DNA from 2 places in the Micromonospora sp. NPDC047557 genome. Region 1 is predicted to be linked to the other one. Evidence: riboswitches for the same ligand, from Rfam matches in the RefSeq annotation. Region 1 holds a riboswitch; the other holds the start of a gene.

Evidence for each region. Region 1 has a riboswitch for thiamine pyrophosphate ahead of ACGGAQ_RS30625 (ECF transporter S component). Riboswitches for the same ligand answer to the same signal wherever they lie in the genome.
Region 2: it holds a riboswitch for thiamine pyrophosphate, as region 1 does, so the genes downstream of both, thiE (thiamine phosphate synthase) here and ACGGAQ_RS30625 (ECF transporter S component) in region 1, are expected to answer to the same signal.

What each region holds. Positions count from the first base shown of each region.
Region 1 covers NZ_JBIDDK010000020.1:55,330-59,715, reverse strand. Annotated here, with positions in the region: gene ACGGAQ_RS30640 (sugar isomerase domain-containing protein) at 1-547, opposite strand, end outside; gene ACGGAQ_RS30635 (aminoglycoside N(3)-acetyltransferase) at 544-1,350, opposite strand; gene ACGGAQ_RS30630 (alpha/beta fold hydrolase) at 1,404-2,234, opposite strand; TPP riboswitch at 2,342-2,446, shown strand; gene ACGGAQ_RS30625 (ECF transporter S component) at 2,524-3,111, shown strand; gene ACGGAQ_RS30620 (ABC transporter ATP-binding protein) at 3,247-4,386, shown strand, end outside.
Region 2 covers NZ_JBIDDK010000011.1:38,443-42,828, reverse strand. Annotated here, with positions in the region: gene thiO (glycine oxidase ThiO) at 1-1,141, opposite strand, end outside; gene thiE (thiamine phosphate synthase) at 1,138-1,761, opposite strand; TPP riboswitch at 1,756-1,865, opposite strand; gene ACGGAQ_RS23340 (ThuA domain-containing protein) at 2,157-4,386, shown strand, end outside.

The DNA of each region.
Region 1 (4,386 bases):
GCGGCAGCGTCGCGTCGCCGTACGGTGCGCCGTTGTCGAGCACCACGTCGGCGAGGTCGGCCAGCTTGCGCCCGGACGGGTGGCGGGACGTCATCCGGCCGGAGTGCTGCGCCGAGGTGATCGCCACCAGCGGGTGACCATGCTCCTTGACCAGCGTGGCGAACTCGACCATCGCGCCGTTGACCCCGGAGTTCGACGCGAGCACGAAGACGTCTGCGGGGCGTACGGGGGCCAGCTCCCAGAGCCGGTGCGCCACCGCCGGGTCCCGCTCCAGCAGCGGCCCGAGACGATCGGCCGGTTCGCCGCCGAGCAGCACCAGGTCACGTAGCGCGATCCGGTTGGTGGGCACCAGACCACCCGCCCGACCGGCGATCTCCATGGCGAGGGCCTCCGAGTGCCCGGTGCCGAAGGCGTGCACCACGCCGTCGACGCGTACCGCTTCGGCGATCAGATCGGCGGCCCGCCGGACCGCATCCCGCTGGCTGGCGGCCACCCGGCCGATCGTCTCGGTCACCACGGCCAGGTAGTCCTCGGCGCTCACACTCATGCGTCCTCCGTCGTCCGGTTGCGGGCCATCCACTGCACCGCGAAGTCGACCGCCGCCCGCTGGCGTACCAACCTCCCCGTCCCCGCGCCCACCGGGCCACAGCGCACCGCCCCGGTGGCCTCCAGGTCCCGGCCCAACGCGCCGAAGTCGCTCGCGTCGAGCCGGACGTCCTGCCACCACACCCACTCGCGGCCACCGTCGGCCGTGCGCACCGCCGCGCCCAGTCGCTCGCGGGCCAGCGCCGGACGGCGGTACTCGGCCAGGTGCAGCGACGTGTTGACGCTGTGGTCCACACCGAGCAGCAGCACGTCAGCGTCCAGGTCGTAGAGCCGGGCCAGCGGAGAGCCCTCGCCGAGCATGTCCGCCAGCTCGTGCCCGGCCACCACCTGCTCAGCCGTCGGCCCGAGCGCGGCGAACGACACGTGGGGATGCGTGCTGCGCAGCGCCGCGGGCCAGCAGCGGACCGTCTCGGCGAACACGCCCATGTGCCGGCTCGGCGTGGCCGCCGGGTCGAAGCCCGGCATCTCGGCGCGGATCAGCGGCCACCAGTCCACCGGCACCGGGGGGTTGCGCCACTGCGCCGGGTCACTGTTGTCGGGGTTGTGGGTGGGCACCACGATCGTGCCGTCCGGGCCGAGCGCGTCGCGCAGGGCGAGCACCAGCGCCTGCGGCCCACCGCAGACGAAGCCCAGCGGGCGCATCCCGGCGTGCACCAGCACCGTCGAGCCGGGGCGTACACCCAGCAGGCGCAGCTGCGCGGCGAGCGAGCGACGGGTGTCCGGCCCGCCGGCGGGCGTCGTCACCGCGCCCCTCCCCCCGGCGCTCGTCCGCCCGGCGCTCGTCGGCACGGCACGGCTCAGGCCGTCCCGGCGATCCGGGCCAGGACCGCCTCGGCCAGCGCGGCGGGCGCGGCGTCCGGAATCCAGTGGCTCACCCCGGGCAGCGGTACGAAGCGATAGTCACCGGTCACATTGGCCTCGCACGCCTCGGCGGCGGTCCGCCCGATGGCGATGTCCCGGTCGCTCCAGACGTAGGTGGTGGGCACGGCGACCGGACCGACAGCGGCCAGGTCGGCGCGGGACATGGCCCGGTACCAGTTCAGGGCGGCGGTGAGCGCGCCCGGCTCGCGCATCGGGTCGGCGTAGCGGTCCACCCGGGAGGCGTCACCCACCCCGCCCAGCATCTTGCGCAGCGCCGTCGCGTGCCACGCCAGCAGCACCTTCTCGGCCTTGCCGGGCTTGCGGAACAGCGCGATGTACGACGAGCGCGCCTTCTGCTCCCGGTCGGTGCCCAGAGCGTGCGCCATGGCCGCCGGGTGCGGCACGGACACCGCGGTCAACGTACGGACCCGCTCGGGGTGCGCGGCGGCCACCGCCCAGGCCACGATCGCGCCCCAGTCGTGGCCGACCAGGTGGACGGCGTCCACACCGAGCGCGTCGAGCACCGCCACCACGTCGGCGACCAGTTCCGGAATCCGGTACGCGGCCACCGCCTCCGGCCGGGCACCCGGCGAGTAGCCCCGCTGGTCCAGCGCGTACGTGCGCAGCCCGGCGGCGTGCAGTGCCGGCACGACCTCGTCCCACTCCCCGCTGTGCTGCGGGAAGCCGTGCAGCAGGAGGACGGGGACGCCGTCGGCCGGGCCGCCGGTGCCTACCTCGAACGTGAGACCTCGCGCGTCGACCTGCATGATCGTCAGCCTACCCAGCCGGCCGAGCGCCGGCCCTGATGCGCGGGCGGCCGAACGCCCTGCTGGGCTGTTACCCCTGGTCGGTGCTAGCGTCAGCGAGACAACTTCACATCCGACAGGGGAGCGCACAGCGCTGAGAGTGCGGGCACGCCCGCAGACCCTCGAACCTGATCTGGGTAATGCCAGCGCAGGGAGTTCGGTCGACCTCCAGCCGCGCCGTGAGTCCGGTGCCACCGGGCGCGCGGCGTGCGTCTTCTCCTGGTTCGTTCCACTGAACTGGGAGCACAGCATGGACAACACCACCAGCCGTTGGCGCACCATCGACATCGTGGTCGCCTCGGTGATCGCGGTCGCCTTCGGCGTCATCTTCTGGGCCTGGGGCCTGGTCTGGAGCGCCACCGAGGGCGCGTTCGCCTTCTTCCCGCCCGCGCAGACGCTTATCTACGGCGTCTGGCTGCTGCCGGCCGTGGTCGGCGGCCTGGTCATCCGCAAGCCCGGCGCCGCGCTCTACTGCGAGACGGTGGCCGCGGTCGTCTCCGCGCTGCTGGGCAGCCAGTGGGCTGGCACGGTGATCCCCCAGGGCATCGTGCAGGGCATCGGCGCCGAGCTGGCGTTCGCCGCCTTCCGGTACCGGTCGTACCGGCTGCCGACCGCCGTGCTGGCCGGTGCGCTGACCGGTCTCAGCGCGGCGCTGTTCGACTTCTTCGTCTGGAACGTCGACTACGCGCTGGGCGACTACCGCATCCCGTACGCCCTGCTCACCATCGTCAGCGCCACGATCATCGCCGGCGTGGGCGGCTGGCTGCTCACCCGCGCCCTGGCCAACACCGGCGCGCTGGACCGCTTCCCGGTGGGCCGGGACCGCGCCCTCATCTGACGGCGCGCTGTCCCCGTGATCAAGAGGTTTGCGTCAACGGAAGCCGGAATTCTGACGCAAACCTCTTGATCACCGGCGGAAGGCGGCGGGAAGACGGCCGGGAGACGGCCGGGAGGGGCAGGGAGGGGGTGTTGGGTGGGCGGGGTACTGCTGCGGGGGTTCGGGTGGCGGCATGCCGGGCGGCGGGCCTGGGCTGTGCGCGGGGTGGATCTGCGGGTCGAGGACGGAGAACGGGTGCTGCTGCTCGGGCCCTCCGGGGCCGGCAAGAGCACCCTGCTCAGCGCGCTGGCCGGGCTGCTGCCGGAGGATTCCGGTGAGCAGGAGGGCACCGTCGAGATCGACGGGCTCGACCCCCGCAAGGCGCGGGAACGGGTCGGCATCGTCTTTCAGGACCCGCAGACCCAGCTGGTGATGGCGCGCAGCGGCGACGACGTCGCGTTCGGGCTGGAGAACCGGGGCGTGCCGGCGGACGAGATCTGGCCCCGGGTCGACGAAGCGCTGCGGCGGGTCGGTTTCCCGTACCCCCGCGACCGCAGTACGGCCGCGCTCTCCGGCGGCGAGCAGCAACGCCTGGCTCTGGCCGGCGCGTTGGCCCTGCGGCCCGGCCTGCTGCTGCTCGACGAGCCGACCGCCAACCTCGACCCGGACGGGGCCGCCCTGGTCCGGGGCGCGGTGGCGGGCGCGCTGGACGCCGACACCACCCTGATCCTGGTCGAACACCGGGTCGCCGAGGCGCTGCCACTGGTCGACCGGGTGGTCGTCCTGGAACCCGGCGGCGGGGTCCGCGCGGACGGGACGCCCGAGGCGGTCTTCGCCGCGCACGGCGCTGCCCTCGCCGCCGAGGGCGTCTGGGTGCCCGGTCACCCCATCGCGCCCCGCACGGCCACCGCCACCCCCGGCGACCTGCTGCTCACCGCCGACCGGCTCGGCCTGCCGCCGCGGCTGGGCCCCACCGACCTGGCGGTACGCGCCGGAGAGGCACTCGCCGTACGCGGACCCAACGGCGCCGGCAAGTCCACCCTGGCGCTGCTGCTCGGCGGCCTGCTCAAACCGGGCGCCGGCCGCGTCACCGCCTCGGCCGAGTTGGCCGGCGCCGACCACCGCGCTCCCCCGCACCGCTGGCGAGCGCCCGCGCTGGCCCGACGGATCGGGTCGGTCTTCCAGGACCCGGAGCACCAGTTCGTCACCGGCACCGTCTTCGACGAGCTGGCACTCGGGCCACGCCGGACGGGTCAACCCGAGGCTGCCGTCCGGGAGACCGCCGCGGAGCTGCTG
Region 2 (4,386 bases), on a different contig from region 1:
CCTCGGTCGTCCGTCCAGGTCCGCTCACGTCGCCCGCGCCGGGCCGTGCCGCGTCGCCGGTCTCGACCGACGTGACGGCGAACCGGTCCGCGCGAAAGGGCGCGAGCAGCGGGTCGGGCACGCCGGTGGTCACCAGGTCGGCGATCTTCTCGGCGGTGATCGGGGTGAGCACGATGCCGTGCCGGTGGTGCCCGGTGGCGGCCAGGACGTCCGGCCGGCCGGGCAGTGGCCCGAGGATGGGCGCGTTGTCCGGCGTTCCGGGCCGCAGACCCGCGATCGCCTCGACCAGGTCGTACTCGGTCAGCTCGGGCAGCAGGTCGACACCGGCGCGCAGCAGCCGCAGCACCGCGCCGGCGGTGACGCTGGTGTCCGCGCGCTCCTCGACCGTCGCGCCGAGGACCACCTCGCCGTCGGCGCGGGGCACCAGATAGACGTGCTCGCCGTCGGCGTACCCCCGGATCACGTACCGGAAGCCCGGCGCGACGCCGCCGGGCGCGCGCAGCCGGAGGATCTGGCCCTTCACCGGCCGCACGGGCAGGCCGGTGAGCGCGGCGGCCCCGCAGCCGGCGGCGACCACGGTGACCCCCGCGTCCACGTCGGACAGCCGCCGAACCGGCTGCGGCACGAGCACCGCGCCGGCCCGCTGCGCGGCCGTGCGCAGCGCCGGCACCAGCAGCCGGGGATCGACCTGATGGTCGGTGGGCGCAAGCGCGCCGCCGCGCACCCGAGGGGCGAGCGCCGGTTCGCGGTCGCGCAGCTCGCTCGGGCGCAGCGGCGTCACCGGCAGACCCAACCCCTGTTGGTACGCCCAGAGCCGGCGTGCCTCGGCGAGGTCGTCGCCGGTCAGCCCGACCATCAGGGTGCCCTCGGTCCGGTAACCGATCTCGGTGCCGCTCGCCTCGGTCAGCTCGGCGGCGAACCCGGGCCAGCGGGCGGCGGACGCCACCAGCAGCTCGGTCAGCCGCCGCTCACCGAAGTACGCCTCGGCGACCGGGGAAAGCATGCCGGCGGCGACGGCCGACGCCCCCGACCCGGGGGCCGGGTCGTGCACCTCGACGCGCAACCCCCGGGTGGCACAGCGCCACGCGATGGCCAGTCCGATCGGGCCCGCGCCGACCACCGCCACATCGGCGCGCGTCACGCCAGCGCCCGCAGCAGCTCAGCGGTCGCCCGCGCGGGGTCGGCGGCGTCGGAGAGCGCACCGATCACCGCCACCCCGTACGCCCCGGCGGCCCGCAGCGCCGGCACCCGGTCGGCCCGCACCCCGCCGATCGCGATGACCGGCACGTCGACGGCGTCGGCGACGGCGCGGACGCCCGCGGGCCCGATGGGATCCGGCAGGCCGCCCTTGGTGCTGGTGGCGTGGCACGGGCCGACGCCCAGGTAGCTGGCCCCGGCGGTGACCGCCTCGACCGCCGTCTCCGGCGCGCGTGCGGTGGCGCCGAGCACTCCGGTCGGGCCGAGCACGTGCCGGGCGGCGGCGACCGGCAGGTCGTCGGCCCCGACGTGTCCACCGGCGGCGCCCACCGCGAGCGCCACGTGCAGCCGGTCGTTGACCAGGCAGGTCGCTCCGTACGTCGCGCAGAGCGCCAGCACCCGGCCGGCCAGGTCGTACGCCTCGCGATCGGTCGCGGAGTCCTCCACCCGGACCTGCACGACGAGGTCGGCGCGGGCCGCCGCGAGGGCGGCCCGGACCACGGTGAGTGGGTCACGCCCGGGTCGGGTGTCGGTGATGAGATGCAGTCGTCCAAGGGACGGCACGGCAACGCTCCTCCCTGCGCCGGCATTACCCGGATCAGGTTCGACGGTCGGGGGCTGTCAGCCCCCCTCTCAGCCCGGTTCACCGGGCTCCCGTGGGTTACTTGCGTGTCACCGTACGACAGTTCCGCCTCCTCTGCCAAGAGAGGGGTCGGCGGCCCCGGCACGAAAGATCGACCGAGCACTTTCTCCTGTCCTGTTCGGAATGTCGCCCGCCGTTGCAGAACCGTTACCCGCCGGCATCTTGCCGGACATCGATGCAGCCGAACTAATTTGTTCAGCGAATCGACAAAATGCCGGCGTGGACGCCCTGGCACGGCGTCTCCACCGGCTCCATCTGGGACGGTCTTCGGCGAGCCGCCCCCGCGAGTCCTGTCCACCGCGACATTGGAGGCGGCGTGTCCCGTTCTCGTCGTGCCCGTTTACCACTCACCGCTACCCTGCTCTCCCTCGCGCTCGCCTCGACGACCCTGCTCGGGTCGCCGGCGCAGGCGGCTCCGGCCGCGGCGCAGGTCCCCCCGCGAGACGCGCAGGCCGCGGCTCCGGTCACCCAGGTGGTGCCGAAGGCACCGAAGGCCGCAGCGGCCGACCCCTACTCCGTCCTGGTCTTCTCCAAGACCGCCGGCTTCCGGCACGACTCCATCCCCACCGGCATCGCCGCCATCCAGCAGCTCGGCGCGGCGAACGGGTTCACGGTGGACACCACTGAGGACGGCGCCGCGTTCAACGACGCCAACCTCGCCAAGTACAAGGCCGTGATCTGGCTCTCCACCACGGGTGACGTCCTCGACGCCGACCAGCAGGCGGCCTTCGAGCGCTACGTACGGGCCGGCGGCGGTTACGCGGGCGTCCACGCCGCCTCGGACACCGAGTACAGCTGGGCCTGGTACGGCGACCTGGTCGGTGCGTACTTCGCCAACCACCCGCAGAACCAGCAGGCCACCGTCAAGGTGGAGGACCACGCCCACCCGTCCACCGCCGAACTGCCGGACCGCTGGTCCCGGTTCGACGAGTGGTACAACTTCCAGACCAACCCCCGGCCGGACGTGCACGTGCTGGCCAGCCTGGACGAGAAGAGCTACACCCCGGGCGCCGGCGCGATGGGCGCCGACCACCCGACCGCGTGGTGCCAGGACTTCGACGGTGGCCGCTCCTGGTACACCGGCGGCGGGCACACCCGGGAGTCGTACGCCGAGCCCGAGTTCCTCAAGCACCTGCTCGGCGGCATCCAGACGGCGGCCGGCGTGGTCGACGCCGACTGCGGCGCCTCGAAGACCTCCAGCTTCGAGAAGGTCACGCTGGACAGCAACACCAGCAACCCGATGGAGCTGGACATCGCCCCCGACGGGCGGGTCTTCTACATCGAGCGCGACGGCCGGGTGCAGATCATCAAGCCGGACACCGGCAACACCGTCACCGCCGTCGACTTGGACGTCTTCACCGGTAACGAGGACGGCCTCATCGGCATCCGGCTCGACCCGGACTTCGCCACCAACAAGTGGGTGTATCTCTACTACGCCCCGAACGACGGCGTCACGCGCAACCTGCTGTCCCGGTTCACGGTGACCGGCGACACCATCGACCCGGCGAGCGAGAAGCAGGTGCTGCGGGTCGACACCCAGCGCAACACCTGCTGCCACGCGGGCGGCAGCATGACCTTCGACAGCGCCGGCAACCTCTACCTGGCCACCGGTGACAACACCAACCCGTTCGAGTCGAACGCGTACGCGCCGCTCGACGAGCGGCCGGGCCGTCAGGACTACGACTCGCAGCGCACCTCCGCCAACACGAACGACCTGCGCGGCAAGGTGATCCGGATCCACCCGGAGGACGACGGCACGTACACCGTTCCGACCGGCAACCTCTTCGCGCCGGGCACCGAGAAGACCCGTCCGGAGATCTACGCGATGGGCTTCCGCAACCCGTTCCGGATCGGCACCGACCCGAAGACCGACACGCTGTACGTCGGGGACTACGGGCCGGACGCCAACGCGGACAACCCGAACCGGGGCCCCCGCGGTCTGGTCGAGTGGAACGTCGTGAAGCCCGGCAACTACGGCTGGCCGTACTGCACCGGGACGAACGAGGCGTACAACGACTACACCTTCCCGTCCGGCCCGAGCGGTCCGAAGTTCGACTGCGCCGCGCCGGTGAACAACTCGCCCAACAACACGGGCCTGACCAACCTCCCGCCGGTCGTCCCGGCCACCGTCGACTACGGCTACGCCGGTGACGCGCGGTACCCGGAGATCGGTGGCGGTGGCGCCCCGATGGGCGGGCCGGCCTACCGGTACGACGCCAACCTCAACTCCACCCGCAAGTGGCCGGCCTACTACGACGGCAAGGCGCTGCTCGGCGAGTGGAACCAGAACAAGATGTACACGATGCAGATGACCGCCGACGGCAAGTCGTTGGTGGACATCAACCAGCTGCTCACCGGGATGCGCATGATCCGGCCGATGGACTTCGAGTTCGGCCCGGACGGCGCGCTCTACCTGATCGAGTGGGGCACGGGCTTCGGCGGCAACAACGACGACTCCGGCATCTACCGGATCGACTACACCGCCGGCGACCGCGCACCGATCGCGGCGGCGTCCGCCAACCCGACCTCGGGGCCGGCACCGTTGA